Regions from separate parts of the Telluria sp. BA11 genome, predicted to be linked through region 1. Evidence: predicted binding sites of a transcription regulator. Region 1 holds the regulator's gene; each other region holds the start of a gene.

Region 1 (3,967 bases):
ATCCTGACCCGCGGCACGCTGCTGGTCAAGGCCGAACGCGCCGTCGTCAGGGAGACACCCGAAGGCTATATGAGCGTGACGCTCACCGCTGCCAACGGCAAGCCCGCCACGTTCCGTCAGAAGCGTGACGGCGGCCCGAACCTGTGGGTCGAAGGCCAGGCCGAACGCATCGAATACGATGAGCGTTCGGAGCTGGTGCGCCTGTACTCGAACGCCGTCGTCAAGGAACTCGAAAACGACCGGATGACCAACCAGATGACCGGTCCGTTCATCTCGTACGACAACCGCAAGGAAGTCGTCGCCGTGCGCAATGACGTCAGCGGCGAGAGCAAGGTTGGCGGCGGGCGCGGCACGCTGATCCTGGCGCCCAAGCGTGCGCCGGCCGGAGGCACGCAATGACGGAACTGAACGATCGCAGCACGCTGGTCGTCAAGGGCCTGCAGAAAAGCTATGGCAAGCGCCTGGTCGTGCGCGATGTGTCGCTCGATGTCGAATGCGGCGAAGTGGTGGGTTTGCTGGGCCCGAACGGCGCCGGCAAGACCACCTCGTTCTACATGATCGTCGGCCTGGTGCCGTCGGACGCCGGCTCGATCAGCATCAACGGCACCGACATCACCAGCCTGCCGATCCACCGCCGCGCAGTGCTCGGCCTGTCGTACCTGCCGCAGGAAGCGTCGGTGTTTCGCAAGCTGACGGTGGAAGAAAACATCCGCGCCGTGCTCGAACTGCAGAAGGTCAACGGCAAATCGCTCACCAAAACCGAGATCAGCGACCGCCTCGATACCTTGCTGGCCGACCTGCAGATCGAGAAGCTGCGCGAGAACCCGGCGCTGTCGTTGTCGGGCGGTGAGCGGCGCCGCGTGGAGATCGCGCGCGCACTGGCCACCAACCCGCGCTTCGTGCTGCTCGATGAACCGTTTGCCGGCGTCGATCCGATCGCCGTGATCGAGATCCAGCGCATCGTGCGCTTCCTCAAGGAGCGCAAGATCGGCGTCCTGATCACCGACCACAATGTCCGCGAGACGCTCGGCATCTGCGACCGCGCCTACATCATCAATCAGGGCGCGGTGCTTGCATCCGGCCGCCCCGACGATATCATCGCCGACGAATCGGTACGGCGCGTGTACCTCGGTGAACATTTCCGCATGTAAGCCATACTCAATTGATGAAACAGTCCCTTCAGCTCCGCACTTCGCAGCACCTGGCGCTCACGCCACAGCTGCAGCAATCCATCCGGTTGCTGCAGCTGTCGACGCTCGAACTGCATCAGGAGATCGAGCAGATATTGGGCGATAACCCGCTGCTCGAAAGGCTCGATGACCCGCTCGATCATTCGGTGCGCTTGCTGGCCGATGGGGCCATCAACAATGCGCCGGCACCGGGCGAGGCGCCGCCGGCGCCAGGCCAGCAGGCCGAGGGTGAAGGCAGCGCGCCGGCCGAGGGCGAGGGCGCTGAAGGCGGCGCGGTCGATGGCGAGCGGCCCGACAACGACTGGAGCGAAGGCAGTGGCGCGTCGTCCGGCAGCGCCAGCAGCGACGACGAAGACGGCCGCCCGCAGCTGGAGGCATGCGCCATCACGCTGCGCGAACACCTGATGGAACAGGTGCGCGAAACGCTGCTGTCAACGCGCGACCGCGCGCTGGCCGAACTGGTGATCGACGCGCTCGACGACAACGGCTACCTGGAAGAACCGCTCGACGACATCCACGCACGCCTGCCCGAAGAACTCGAGGTCGACCTCGACGAACTGCGCTGCGCGCTGGCGATGGTGCAGAGCATGGACCCGGTGGGCGTTGGCGCGCGCAGTGCGGCCGAATGCCTGGCGCTGCAGATCCGGCGCATGCCGGGCGTGCCGATGGTCACGCGCCGCATGGCCCTGAAGATCGTCGAAGGCTACCTGACCTGGTTCGCGCAGCGCGAATACAGCAAGCTGAAAAAAGCGCTCGATTGCGACGACGAAGACCTGCGCGAAGTGCAGGCCGTGGTCCGCCAGTGCAATCCGCATCCGGGCGCCGCGTTTGCGTCGAACGTGTCAGATTACGTGGTGCCGGACGTGATCGTGCGGCGCGCCAAGAACGGCTGGGCAGTCACGCTGAACCAGGACGTGATGCCGCGCCTGCGCGTCAACAGCCTGTACGCGACCATGCTCAAGCAGGGCCGCAGCGAGAGCCAGATGGGCGCGCAGATGCAAGAGGCGAAGTGGCTCATCAAGAATATGCGCCAGCGTTTCGACACGATCCTGCGTGTGGCCGAGGCGATTGTCGAGCGCCAGCGCAACTTTTTCAGCCATGGCGCGGTTGCCATGCGGCCCCTTGTTTTGCGTGAGATAGCTGATACACTAGGTCTGCACGAGAGCACGATCTCTCGTGTCACAACCCAGAAATACATGCTGACCCCGCACGGCATGTTCGAGTTGAAGTATTTCTTCGGTAGCCACGTTGCCACCGAAGCGGGCGGCGAAGCATCCTCAACGGCAATCCGTGCGCTCATCGCACAATTGACAGGAGCAGAAGACCCTAAGAATCCATTATCCGACAGCAAGATCGCGGAAATGCTCGGGGAACAAGGCATGGTCATTGCTCGCAGGACGGTCGCAAAATACCGTGAAGCGCTCAAGATCCCCCCCGTCAGTCTCCGCAAAGCCTTGTAACAACGCCGCTCATACAGTCTGTGCCTTCAGCTCCTGTGTGGTGCAAGCGACGTGACATCTTCAAAGGAGTGTGTATGAACCTCACCATCAGTGGTCACCATCTCGAAGTAACCCCTGCCATCCGTGAATACGTTCAGAATAAGCTGGAACGCATTATTCGCCATTTCGATCAAGTCATAGATACCCACGTCTTCCTGGCCGTCGATAACCTCACTGAAAAAGAAAAAAGGCAAAAAGCTGAAATCAATGTCCAGGTGTCGGGCAAGACCCTGCACGTGGCGAGCGTCGCGCAAGACCTGTATGCCGCGATCGACATGTTGATGGATAAACTGGATCGACAAATCCTGAAGCACAAGCAGATGCTCAAAGACCATAACCGCACAGCGATCAAACGCCTGGACGTCGACGAAGCAGACGTCGCTGCCGCCTGATCGAGCGCAGGTCACCACCGCCAGGGGCGTCTTTTCGGGACGCCCTTTTTGCATCCCGTTGCCGGTAAAATACGTGTTTCCTTTCGATGGATCACGCCATGTCCGAACACGTCCTGACCCGCATTGCCAACCGCACCGGCATCATCACCCTCGACCGGCCGAAGGCGCTCAATTCGCTGTCGCTGGACATGGTGCGCGCGCTGACCGCGATCCTTCTTGACTGGCAGTGTGACGCTGCCGTCGATGCCGTGGTGATCGCCAGCAGCAGCGAGAAAGCACTGTGCGCGGGCGGCGATATCCGCTTCTTCCACGAGGTCGGCAATGCCTCGCCACAAGGCGGCAGCGCACTGCTCGAGGATTTCTTCACCGAAGAATACGCGCTGAACCACCTGATCCATTTTTACCCGAAACCGTATATTGCGCTGATGGACGGCGTGGTCATGGGCGGCGGCATGGGCATCGCGCAGGGCGGGCCCGATTGCGGCCTGCGCATCGTCACCGAGCGCACGAAGATGGCAATGCCCGAGGTGAATATCGGCCTGTTCCCCGATGTCGGCGGCAGCCACTTTCTGTCGCACGCGCCGGGGCAGTTGGGGATGTTTCTGGGCTTGACCGGCCTGGCGATCGGCGCCGCCGACGCGCTGTACGTGGGCCTGGCCGACGTGTTCGTGCCGGGCGCCGACCTGGCGGCGTTGCACGCGCTGATCGAAGCGACGCCGGGCGCGGATCTGCCGGCGGCGATCCGCATGTTCGCCGTCCAGCATGCCGGCGAGAGCGAACTGCAGGCCAATCGCGCGCGCATCGATGCGCACTTTGGCGCGGACTCGGTGGCGGCGATCATGGCGTCGCTCGAGGGTGACGACACGCCGTTCGCGCAGAAGGCGTT
Region 2 (3,967 bases), 1.2 Mb from region 1:
CTGTTCGTCGTCGGCACGCTGTTCATCACCAAGTGGGCTGCCGCCAAGACCAAGTCGGCGTCCGACTTCTACACCGCTGGTGGCGGCATCACGGGCTTTCAGAACGGCCTGGCGATCGCGGGCGACTTCATGTCGGCCGCGTCGTTCCTGGGTATCTCGGCCGCCGTGTTCCTCGACGGTTACGATGGCCTGATCTACGCGATCGGCTTCCTGGTCGGCTGGCCTGTCATCACGTTCCTGATGGCCGAGCGCCTGCGCAACCTGGGCCGCTTCACGTTTGCCGACGTGGCCTCGTACCGCTTCGCGCAAAAGCCGATCCGCGTGTTCGCGGCCTCCGGCACACTGGTCGTCGTCGCGTTCTACCTGATCGCGCAGATGGTTGGCGCGGGTCAGCTGATCAAGCTGCTGTTCGGTCTGGAGTACTGGATCGCCGTCGTGCTGGTCGGTATCCTGATGATGGTCTACGTGCTGTTCGGCGGCATGACGGCCACCACCTGGGTCCAGATCATCAAGGCCGTGCTGCTGCTGTCGGGCGCGTCGTTCATGGCGTTCTCGGTGCTGGCGCAATACAACTTCAGCCCGGCCAAACTGTTCCAGACCGCGACCGAAGTACACGCCAAGGGCACCGCCATCATGGGTCCGGGCACCTTCATCAAGGATCCGATCTCCGCCATCTCGTTCGGCATGGCGCTGATGTTCGGTACCGCTGGCCTGCCGCACATCCTGATGCGCTTCTTCACCGTCCCGAGCGCGAAGGAAGCGCGCAAGTCGGTACTGTGGGCCACCACCTGGATCGGCTACTTCTACATCCTGACCTTCATCATCGGCTTCGGCGCGATCGTGCTGGTGGGTACCAACCCGGCATTCAAGGATGCAGCCGGTGCCCTGCTGGGCGGTAACAATATGGCGGCGGTTCACCTGGCCAAGGCCGTGGGCGGCGACGTGTTCCTGGGCTTCATCTCGGCGGTGGCGTTCGCGACCATCCTGGCTGTGGTGGCAGGTCTGACGCTGTCCGGCGCCTCGGCCGTGTCGCACGATCTGTATGCGACCGTGTTCAAGAAGGGCAATGCCACCAGCGAAAACGAGCTGCGCGTGTCGAAGATCACCACCATCGCCCTGGGTATTGTGGCCGTGGTGCTGGGTATCGCCTTCGAAAAGCAGAACGTCGCCTTCATGGTGTCGCTGGCCTTCGCCATTGCTGCATCGGCCAACTTCCCGGTGCTGTTCATGTCGGTGCTGTGGAAGGATTGCACCACCCGCGGCGCAACCGTCGGCGGCTTCCTGGGCCTGGCCACGGCAGTGGGCCTGACGATCGTGTCGAAATCGGTGTGGGTCGATGTGCTGCACCATCCGGCCGCGATCTTCCCGTATGCCTCGCCAGCGATCTTCTCGATGGCAGTGGGCTTCATCGGTATCTGGCTGTTCTCAATCACCGACAAGGGTCCGCGTGCCCAGATCGACCGTGCAGGCTTCGAGGCGCAGCAAGTGCGTGCCGAAACCGGTATCGGCGCATCGGGTGCGTCGGGTCACTAAGAGCGGCTCAGCTACTCAAAATCAACCGGGTGCGCGCCGCAAGGCGGCACCCGGTTTTTTTACGCCTGAACGTTTCATGTTTCATACTCTTGTTTCAGCATGAAACAACAGCACTTCTTTTAAAAAGGTATTTGGGTAGAATCTGCACGCAAGTGCTTGATATGGCGGATCAGCGAATGCTGGCACGGTGCTTGCAATGAACTACACAACTTCTTCACCGTGATGACAAGGACCAGCATGAGCAAACTTTCCGCAGGCGCCGCCTTCCGCCAGGCGATCCTCGATGAATCCCCGCTGCAAGTCGTGGGCGCAATCAACGCCAACCACGCACTGCTGGCCAAGCGCGCCGGCTTCAAGGCCATCTACCTGTCCGGTGGCGGCGTCGCTGCCGGCTCCCTCGGCCTGCCTGACCTGGGCATTTCGAATCTCGACGACGTGCTGGTCGACGTGCGCCGCATTACCGACGTCTGCAACCTGCCGCTGCTGGTCGACGTCGACACCGGCTTTGGCGCCTCGGCCTTCAATGTCGCGCGCACCGTGCGTTCGCTCAGCAAGGCCGGCGCCGCCGCCTGCCACATCGAAGACCAGGTCGGCGCCAAGCGCTGCGGCCACCGGCCGGGCAAGGAAATCGTCAGCAAGGAAGAAATGGTCGACCGCATCCGCGCCGCTGCTGACGCGCGCCTGGACGACGACTTTGTGATCATGGCGCGCACCGATGCGCTGGCCGTCGAAGGCCTGGACGCAGCGATCGAGCGCGCCGTGGCCTGCGTCGAAGCGGGCGCCGACATGATCTTCCCGGAAGCGATGACGACGCTCGACATGTACAAGCGCTTCGCTGATGCGGTGAAGGTGCCGGTGCTGGCCAATATCACCGAGTTTGGCGCGACGCCGCTGTTTACCGTCGACGAGCTGGCCGGCGCCGGCGTTGGCCTCGTGCTGTATCCGCTGTCGGCGTTTCGCGCGATGAACAAGGCCGCCGAAAACGTCTACACCGCGATCCGCCGTGACGGCACGCAGCAGAACGTGTTGGGCACGATGCAGACGCGCGCCGAACTGTATGACCGCATCGATTACCACAGCTACGAGCAGAAGCTCGACGCGCTGTTTGCCCAGAACAAAGTCAAGTAAGGAGACCTCACATGAATACGCAGAACCAGGAAACCCCGACCTTCAAACCGAAGAAATCCGTCGCCCTGTCCGGCGTCGCCGCTGGTAACACCGCGCTGTGCTCGGTCGGCAAATCGGGCAACGACCTGCATTACCGCGGCTACGATATCCTCGACATCGCGACCACCAGCGAATTCGAGGAAATCGCCTACCTGCTGGTGCACGGTAAACTGCCGAATGACGGCGAACTGCGCGGCTACAAGGCCAAGCTGCGTTCGCTGCGCGGCCTGCCGCAGGCGCTCAAAAGCGCGCTCGAAGCGTTGCCGGCCAATGCCCATCCGATGGACGTGATGCGCACGGGCGTGTCGGTCCTGGGCTGCACGCTGCCCGAGAAGGACGATCACCACATCAACGGCGCGCGCGATATTGCCGACCGCCTGATGGCGTCGTTCGGCTCGATGCTGCTGTACTGGTACCACTTCAGCCACAGCGGCAAACGCATCGACGTGAATACCGACGACGATTCGATCGGCGGCCACTTCCTGCACCTGCTGCATGGCTTTGCGCCAAAAGAGTCGTGGGTGCGCGCGATGCACACGTCGCTGATCCTGTACGCCGAACACGAATTCAATGCCTCGACCTTCACCGCCCGCGTGATCGCCGGTACCGGCTCGGACATCCACTCGGCCATCACGGGCGCGATCGGCGCGCTGCGCGGACCGAAGCACGGTGGCGCCAATGAAGTCGCGCACGACATCCAGAAGCGCTATGACAACCCGGACGAAGCCGAGGCCGATATCCGCAACCGCGTGGCCAACAAGGAAGTCGTGATCGGCTTCGGCCATCCGGTCTACACGATCTCGGACCCGCGCAACAAGGTGATCAAGGAAGTGGCGCGCACCTTGTCGGAAGAGGGCGGCTCGATGAAGATGTTCGACATCGCCGAGCGCCTCGAGACCGTGATGTGGGACGTGAAAAAGATGTTCCCGAACCTGGACTGGTTCTCGGCCGTGTCGTACCACATGATGGGCGTGCCGACGGCGATGTTCACGCCGCTGTTCGTCATCGCGCGCACGTCGGGCTGGGCGGCGCACGTCATCGAGCAGCGCATCGACAACAAGATCATCCGCCCGAGCGCCAACTACGTGGGGCCGGAGGATCTGCAGTTCGTGCCGCTGGCAGAGCGCAAGTAACGCCATGAATACCGATTACCGCACACCCCTGCCGGGCACGGATCTCGATTACTTCGACACCCGCGCCGCCGTCGACGCGATCGCGCCTGGCGCCTACGCCACGCTGCCCTACACGTCGCGCGTACTGGCCGAAA
Region 3 (3,967 bases), 590 kb from region 1:
GGCCGCGCACCTGGGCCAGGCGCGTATCGTGCTGGGCACGCGGCTTTCGCTGCTGGCGTCGCTGCCCCACTTGCAACTGATCGTGATCGACGAAGAGCACGACCCGTCGTACAAGCAGCAGGAAGGCTTGCGCTATTCGGCGCGCGACCTGGCCGTCTGGCGCGCACACCAGCTGGGCATTCCGATCGTGCTCGGCTCGGCCACGCCATCGCTCGAATCGTGGCATCACGCGCGCTCTGGGCGCTACACGCGGCTCGACCTGCGCGAGCGCGCCGTGCAGGATGCGGTGCTGCCGCGCGTGCGCCTGATCGACATGGAGCGCGACCGCGGGCGCGATGGCCTGACCGCCGAGATGGTCGCGGCGCTGCGTCTGCGCCTGGAGCGCGGTGAGCAGTCACTGCTGTTCCTGAACCGGCGCGGCTACGCCCCGGTGATCTCCTGCGACGCCTGCGGCTGGATCAGTGATTGCACGCGCTGCACCGCCTTCATGGTGCTGCACAAGCCCGAGAACCGGCTGCGCTGCCACCACTGCAGCCTGGAACTGCGCATCCCGCGTTCGTGCCCGACCTGCGGCAACGTCGATATCCAGCCGCTGGGACGCGGCACGCAGCGTGTCGAAGAGGGTTTGCGGGCGATGTTCCCCGAGGCGCGCATCCTGCGCATCGATGCCGACTCCACGCGCCTGAAGGGCAGTGCGCAGGCGGCGTTCGACAGCGTGCACCGGGGTGAGGTCGATATCCTGATCGGCACCCAGATGGTCGCCAAGGGCCACGACTTCAAGAAGCTCACGCTGGTGGGTATCCTCAATCCCGATACGGCGCTGTTTTCGCAGGACTACCGCGCCAGCGAGCGCCTGTTTGCGCAGCTGATGCAGGTGGCGGGGCGGGCAGGGCGGGCCGGCGCGCCGTCCGAGGTGCTGGTGCAGACGCGTTACGTGCAGCATCCGTTGTACGGCGCGGTGATGCGCCACGATTACGAGCGCTTCGCCGGCCAGTTGCTCGACGAACGGCGCGAAGCGGGCCTGCCGCCGTATATGTACCAGGCATTGCTGCGGGCCGAAGCGCGCGAGCTGCCGATCGCGATTGCGTTCCTGGAAGGCGCGCGCGACTGCCTGGCGCACGACGGGATCCTGATCAACGACCCGATCCCGATGACGATGACGCGCGTGCACAATATGGACCGCGCCCAGTTGCTGGTGGAGTCCAGCTCGCGCCCGGCCTTGCAGGCCTTCCTGCGCGAGTGGATGGAAGCGTTGCGGGCCATGAAGGCCCGCGTGAAGTGGTCGCTCGAAGTCGACCCCCTCGATATTTAAACTGCGCTGGCAGCCTTGTGCGCCGCCTGGCGGCGACGGTTTGCGTAGCCCATCATGGCCAGGCCTGCGCCCAGCAACAGGCCGCTGGCTGGTTCCGGCACTTCCACGTTGACGGGTTCGATGCCAAACGTGATGGTGCCGAAGTTCCAGATGCCATCGACACCAGCGAAGTCATCAAAGTCTTCATAGAATTCCAGGCGCAGGATGCCGTCGGCGCCGACCGCGAAATCGAGGTTAAGGTCGACCAGATCGCCAAAACCCGTGTAGGTCGCGGTGCCAGGACTGTTATCGCCGAGACCCGGGTTGAAGACAACGCCGCCAAAGCCGTCCGAGTCGGTGAGCGCCAGGCCGATTTCGGACAGCCAGCTCGGGGAGAACGCCGTCAGATTGAACGAGTAGGCGACGCTGGTAATGACCGAATTGGCGCCAACGTTATACGTCAATACGGTATTGCCGGAATCGCCGATCTCACCCTGGCTCTGGATCCCGGCAACATTGACAACCAGCGGCGCGGCGAACACGGAAGCGCAAGCGAACAGCGACAGGCTAACAAGCAGTTTGTTGAAGGAAGCAAGTGACATGGGATCTCCTTGGTGGGTGAACCCGAAGTGGCAGCAAGTATCGTGCCGTATTTACAGTTCATCGTAGGTAGTTGATTCTTATACCTAAAATTTCCGACGTTAAATTATTAACTTGAAGTATGTAATATTTATCGACATACACTCGGCATGGATGCGAAAAACCCTGGTGCTCGATGGCATCATGAATGGGTTCGTGCTGCCCCCAGCGGCGTGAAATAGCGTATCGTTTTGCCTGTCAACAGCGAAAGAGCACCATGAAACAACTGAACGTGGATGTTGCCGTCATTGGCACGGGCACCGCCGGCATGACCGCCTATCGTGCCGCCAGGGCGCAGGGCGCGCGCACCGTGGTCATCGAGGGTGCGCATTACGGCACCACCTGCGCCCGGGTCGGCTGCATGCCAAGCAAGCTCCTGATTGCCGCGGCAGAGGCGGCGCATGCGCTGCACACGTCCGGTCCGTTCGGCGTGCATGCCGGCGAGGTGCGGATCGATGGCCCGGCCGTGATGGCGCGCGTCCAGCGCGAACGCGACCGCTTCGTCGGTTTCGTGCTTGAGGCTGTGGAAGCCATTCCGGTCCAGGACCGCCTGCAAGGCCACGCGCGGTTTACCGGCCCGTGCACGCTGCAGGTCGATGACCATACCGAGATCCACGCCGGGCGCGTCGTCATCGCCACCGGTTCGACGCCGCTGCGCCTGCCGCAGCTCGAGAACGTCGGTCCCGGCATCGTCACCAGCGACGACGTGTTCTACTGGAACGACCTGCCCGCTTCGGTGGCCGTGATCGGCACCGGCGTGATCGGCCTCGAACTGGGTCAGGCCCTGAGCCGCCTCGGCGTGCGTGTGCGTTTCTACGCGCGCGGCGGCTCCATCGCCAACATCAGCGACCCCGAAGTACTGCGCTGCGCTGCGCGCGTGCTGGGCGAAGAAGTCGACATCGCGTTCCAGAGCGAAATCATGGGTGCGGTGCAGGAGGGCGACGAGGTCGTCTTGCGCGTGCGCGACGCGCTGGGCAAGGAAAGCAGCGAACGCTTCCAGTACGTGCTGATGGCGGCCGGGCGCACGCCGAACGTGCATGACCTGGGCCTCGAGCTGACCGGCCTGGAGCGGGGCGCCGACGGCATCCCGACCTTCGACGTGCGCACGATGCAGTGCGGCACCAGCCCGATCTTCATCGCGGGCGACGCCAACAATGAGCGCCCGCTGCTGCACGACGCGGCCGATCACGGCAAGATCGCCGGCGACAATGCGGGCCGTTACCCCGACGTGCGCCCGGGCCTGCGCCGCACGCCAATCGCGGTGGCGTTCACCGAGCCGAATATCGCCACGCTGGGCAAGAGTTACCGGGCCCTGTGCGCGAGCGGCCAACCCAAGTTCGCCGTGGGCAGCGTGTCGTTCGAGAACCAGGGCCGCAGCCGCGTCATGTTGCAGAACAAGGGGATGCTGCGGGTGTATGCCGAGTACGGCTCGCGCCTGTTCCTGGGCGCCGAGATGATCGCGCCGCGCGCCGAACACCTGGCCCACCTGCTGTCATGGGCATGCCAGATGCGCATGACGGTCGACCAGATGCTGGAGATGCCGTTCTACCATCCGGTCATCGAAGAAGGCGTACGTACTGCACTGCGCGACCTGGCCACCAACCTGGCGCAGGGCGAGAGCAGCACCCTCGCCGCCGACTCCCAGCCGGGTCTGTAGACCGCGCCGCCGGATCAGTTGAGCAGCGTGGTGGCCAGCTTGCCCTGGCCGGCCAGCTGGCGCAGGACACGCACGGTGTCGATGTCGGCTTCTTCGTACGCCGATTTCTTGAATTCGTCGTACATCGCATTGGCCTGGTCGACGTGTTCGCCCATGCCGTCGTCGTAGCAGAAGCGCACCAGCAGCATGGCGCTGGTCGGCGCCTCGATCACCATGCGCAGCGTCGAGGCGGCGATGTCGCCCTGGGCCGGCACGTCGTAATGCACTTCCTGCAGCGGGGTCAGGGTGACCTTGTCTTCGATTACCAGCGGACCGAAGGTCAGGCGGCGGCGCATGACGCCGGCGTCGCGCTCGAGGATGTCGCAGGCGTCCAGGTGCGG
Region 4 (3,967 bases), 390 kb from region 1:
CCTTTGTCAACATGGGCATGGTGGCGGGCATCCTGCCCGTGGTCGGGGTGCCGCTGCCCTTCATGAGCTATGGCGGCACTGCCTTTATCACACTCGGCCTTGGCGCCGGCATATTGATGAGTATTCAAAGACACCGTAAACTGGTGAAGACTTAACTAGCAGGAGGACTGCCAATGGGCGTTCGCAAAAACATCCCGGCGGTCGTAGCGGTTGCCTTTCTTGTCACGGCGTGCAGCAGTACCGGTGAACACAAACGCTTGTCGCCCTTCCCGTGGCCGCACAAGCCCACCGCCAAGCATGGCCCCGCGCCCAAGCTGCCACCCGCCAATTCAGGGCGCGGCGGCTACTACAAGGACGACGGCCCGGGCGAGAATCCGCCCGACGGCCTGCTCGAGACGCCCGACGCGGTCGTCGTGGCCGAACCGTTCAATAAGTTCACCAGCCGTCCCTATACGGTGCTGGGCAAGACCTACACGCCGCTGGGCAACGATGAACGGTTGACCCAGCGCGGCATCAGCACCTGGTATGGCAAGAAATTCCATGGCCAGCGCACGGCCTCCGGTGAGCTCTACGACATGTACAAGATGACGGGCGCGCACCCGACATTGCCGATTCCGTCGTACGTGCGCGTGACCAGCCTGGAAAGCGGCCAGTCGGTGGTCGTGCGCATCAACGATCGCGGCCCGTTTCATTCCACGCGCATCATCGACGTGTCGTACACGGCCGCGCTGAAACTGGGCCTGCTCGGTAACGGCAGCCACGAGGTCGAAATCGAGCGCCTGTTCCCGGGTGATCCGATCGTCAATCCGGCGCAGATTGCCACTGCGCGGCGCGAAGCGACATCGCAGGCGCAATCGGCGCCGCCCGAGATCGCCGCGCTGATGCTCGAAGACCGGGTGCAGTCCGACAGCGGCGCCGTAGTGCGCCTGGTGGAGCCGGCGACACCGGCGGCGCCGGCCGCGCGCGCCACGACGGGCGACTACTACATCCAGCTTGGCGCCTATGGCCGTACCGGCACTGCCGAAGCGATCAGCGACCAGATCGCGCGCGCCGGCGTGGACGTGGGCACGCTCGAAGTGGTGAAGGTGGGCGCATTCAATCGCCTGTACGGCGGGCCGTATCCGACGCGTGCCGAGGCGGTCGAGGCGATGGACGCGCTGCCGGCTTCGTTGGGGTTGAAGCCGATCGTCGTGCGGCGCTGACGCCTCGCCGGTCCTTCGCAAACCGTCTTATGCGGCCGCGCGCTTGCTGCGGCGACGCACGGCGCCCAGACCGGCCAGGCCGGCGAGCGCCAGGAGGATGCTCGATGGTTCCGGCACTTCAGCAGCCGCCAAGACTTCCGTGTAATCCAGCAGCAGCTGCGAGTTGGTCAGAATCAGGTCGCCCGCGACTTTCAGATTCAGCGTCAGCTGGTCGCTGCGCAGCAGTTCGTCGATGATCGACTGGTTCGAGATGATGCCGCTGATCGTGAAGGCGCCAGTGTAGTCGCGGGTGATGGTCGTGGTGTCGGTCCAGCTCTTCGTATAAAAAGCATAGCAGTGGCTGTAGAAGCAACCCTTGCCTTCATACTTGGCATGGAGTGGGCTGGAGGTGGTTTTGCTCGATTCGCTCAGTGTGGTGCTGCCCGTGCCGAGAACGACGTCGCCGATCGACAGCGCAGCGCTTTCCTGCTGGCTCGTGCGTTCTACCGTCGCGTAATTTGTCAGATAACGTGCGAAGCTCACCGCGGTATGGGGCCGCCAGCCCGTCATGCTGCTGCCGGTGGAGACCGGGGCCGACGTCGTGAACATATCGGTTCCATCATCACGGAACGAGAACGAGTACGCGAGGCTGTTGACCGTGTAGTCGGTCGGCAGGAACGATTTGCCGCTGAACACGGCGCTGTAGTTGTTATTGGCCAGGTCGCTCGACGCGAACGCGCCGGTCATGGCGATTGGGGTGGCCAGTGCTGCAGCGGAGATGGTGCACAGGGTGGTTAGCAAGGCAGTGGTGATCAGGTTCTTCATGGCAAGTCCGAAGTTTTAATTTAAGAAACAATAATTTGTATATAGCAATAGTTGGGCCAGCAAAGCAACTCATTGATTATAAACAATCTTATTTTCTTAAAAAAATCTAGTGTAAAGAAATTCGACACTTTTTAGCGTCTGCACAACACGCATGGACGAAAAAAAGCGCACCCGCAGGTGCGCCATCGATGGGCGGCAGTACGATTCAGCTGCAGCGAGTGAGGGCAGCGCCGCTGTAGTTGTCGGCAATGCCAGTCAACCGGTCGCGCTCCGCAGCATCGATCTGGCGATACTGGTAGCCGACGCGCGTCACTTGCGGTCCGCGCGGCAGGATGCGCACGCCGCGCACGCCCTGGCGCTGCAGGTCGGCCACGAGCTTTTGCGCCGCACCGTCCGACTTGAATACGCCGAGCGAAATCGCATAGCGTAGTGGCGACGTATCGTTCTGCATGATGAAGAAGTTGGTCACCCCGCGTTCCTTCAACTCGGCGACGCGGCGCTGGGCGCCTTCGCGGCCGCCGTTCGGTGGCAGATAGACGAGACGGCTCGTCACTTCCTGGTACGGCATCTCGACGCGCGACTGGCGCGGCGCCAGGCCAAGCCGTGCGACACGGGCCTCGAAGCGGCGCGCATCGGCCGTGCTGAACGGGCCGGCCTGCACGCAGGCGACCAGATCCCGCGCAACTGGCGCTGGCACTGGTGCTGGCTCGGGCACGGGCGCAGCTACCTCGGCTTGCGGCGCCGGTGCAGCGCTCGCCGCCGCCTGCCTGGCCTGCACCGGCGTGAGCTGCTGCATGCGCTCGGGCGCCAGCTGGTTCTTCAGGCGCGCTGGCTCGCGCGCCGCATCGGCCGGCTGCCCAAGCAGGCCCTGGCCATATGCCAGCAATACCCCATTGGCGCCCAGCAGCGCCCAGAACACGAATTTCAGCACTGCATATCTCCCGTCGAGCCGGCGGCTGCTGCATGCAGGCCGACCAGTACGATGTTATCGACCACCTGGTACCCAACCTTGAGGGCCGGCGCGATATGGGGCGCGGCGCCGCCCGAGATGATGCAGATGGCGCCACCCAGCCCGGCCACCGCACGCTCGATCGCGCCCGCCTGCGCCGAGAGCAGGCCGGACAGGATCGCATCATGCGTGTTGTCGCCAAACAGCGGCGGCAATGCGCCAGCGTCGACTTGCGGCAGTTGCGCCGTATTGCGCGCCAGGCTGGCGGCCATCAGGGCCAGGCCGGGCAGGATCATGCCGCCGATAAAGTGGCCGTCGGCGCGTACCGCGTCGACCGTGGTCGCGGTGCCGCAGGTGGCCACGATCAGGTTTTGGCCGGGCGCCAGCGCGCGCGCGCCGATGGCGGCGGCGAAGCGGTCGCACCCGAGCCGCGCCGGCTCGCGGTAGCCGTTGGTGACGCCTGCGCGCTGCGGCGTGGACGCGAACCACTCGACCTGCGCATGCGCCGGCAGCAGGGCGGCGATGCGTGCGGCCAGCGCGGGACCCGCCACATTCGAGACCAGCACACGCGTGGCGCCGGCCCAGTCGGACGCCAATGCATCCAGCCCGGCATGCGCTACTGCACCAGTGCCCGACCAGGCGCCAGGCGCCGCGCCGTCGTTTGCCAGCGCCCACTTCACGCGGGTGTTGCCGGCATCGATCAGCAGCATCATGCTTTTACCCGCAGCGAGACGTCGCCGGCCATCACGGTGATGCGGCCTTCATCTGTATCGAGCAGCAAGCGCCCGCTATCGTCGACACCGGCGGCGCGGCCTTCGTGCCGCACGACGCCCCCGTCGAGCAGGACGACGGTCTCGCCCTGCCACGCATGGCGCAGATTCCAGCGCGCGCTGAAGGCGGCAAACCCGCGCATCGCAAATTCGCGCAGGCAGTCGGCCAGGCCGTCGAGGAGCGCCGCCATCAACGCGTCGCGGTCCATGCGCGCCAGCCATGGCATGCCGGCCGCGCTGCG

What was found. Region 1 encodes sigma-54, which starts transcription at its own class of promoters, with help from an activator protein. Its sites were predicted from a motif close to TGGCANGNAANCTGCTTT; they were not measured.
Region 2: a site for sigma-54 is predicted at 1,714-1,731, ahead of prpB (methylisocitrate lyase). Genes of this name have one in related genera too.
Region 3: a site for sigma-54 is predicted at 1,924-1,941, ahead of AC1MGT_RS10605 (PEP-CTERM sorting domain-containing protein). Genes of this name have one in related genera too.
Region 4: a site for sigma-54 is predicted at 2,048-2,065, ahead of AC1MGT_RS15010 (PEP-CTERM sorting domain-containing protein). Genes of this name have one in related genera too.

What each region holds. Positions count from the first base shown of each region.
Region 1 covers NZ_CM155275.1:3,024,760-3,028,726, forward strand. The annotation lists gene lptA (lipopolysaccharide transport periplasmic protein LptA) at 1-399, shown strand, start outside; gene lptB (LPS export ABC transporter ATP-binding protein) at 396-1,151, shown strand; gene AC1MGT_RS13310 (RNA polymerase factor sigma-54) at 1,166-2,650, shown strand; gene hpf (ribosome hibernation-promoting factor, HPF/YfiA family) at 2,725-3,081, shown strand; gene AC1MGT_RS13320 (enoyl-CoA hydratase/isomerase family protein) at 3,180-3,967, shown strand, end outside.
Region 2 covers NZ_CM155275.1:4,265,485-4,269,451, forward strand. The annotation lists gene AC1MGT_RS18750 (cation acetate symporter) at 1-1,533, shown strand, start outside; gene prpB (methylisocitrate lyase) at 1,771-2,661, shown strand; gene prpC (bifunctional 2-methylcitrate synthase/citrate synthase) at 2,673-3,833, shown strand; gene acnD (Fe/S-dependent 2-methylisocitrate dehydratase AcnD) at 3,838-3,967, shown strand, end outside.
Region 3 covers NZ_CM155275.1:2,433,583-2,437,549, reverse strand. The annotation lists gene AC1MGT_RS10610 (primosomal protein N') at 1-1,312, shown strand, start outside; gene AC1MGT_RS10605 (PEP-CTERM sorting domain-containing protein) at 1,309-1,893, opposite strand; gene AC1MGT_RS10600 (dihydrolipoyl dehydrogenase) at 2,148-3,587, shown strand; gene AC1MGT_RS10595 (SRPBCC family protein) at 3,602-3,967, opposite strand, start outside.
Region 4 covers NZ_CM155275.1:3,409,954-3,413,920, forward strand. The annotation lists gene rodA (rod shape-determining protein RodA) at 1-155, shown strand, start outside; gene AC1MGT_RS15005 (septal ring lytic transglycosylase RlpA family protein) at 174-1,202, shown strand; gene AC1MGT_RS15010 (PEP-CTERM sorting domain-containing protein) at 1,230-2,006, opposite strand; gene AC1MGT_RS15015 (SPOR domain-containing protein) at 2,212-2,937, opposite strand; gene AC1MGT_RS15020 (type III pantothenate kinase) at 2,931-3,668, opposite strand; gene AC1MGT_RS15025 (biotin--[acetyl-CoA-carboxylase] ligase) at 3,665-3,967, opposite strand, start outside.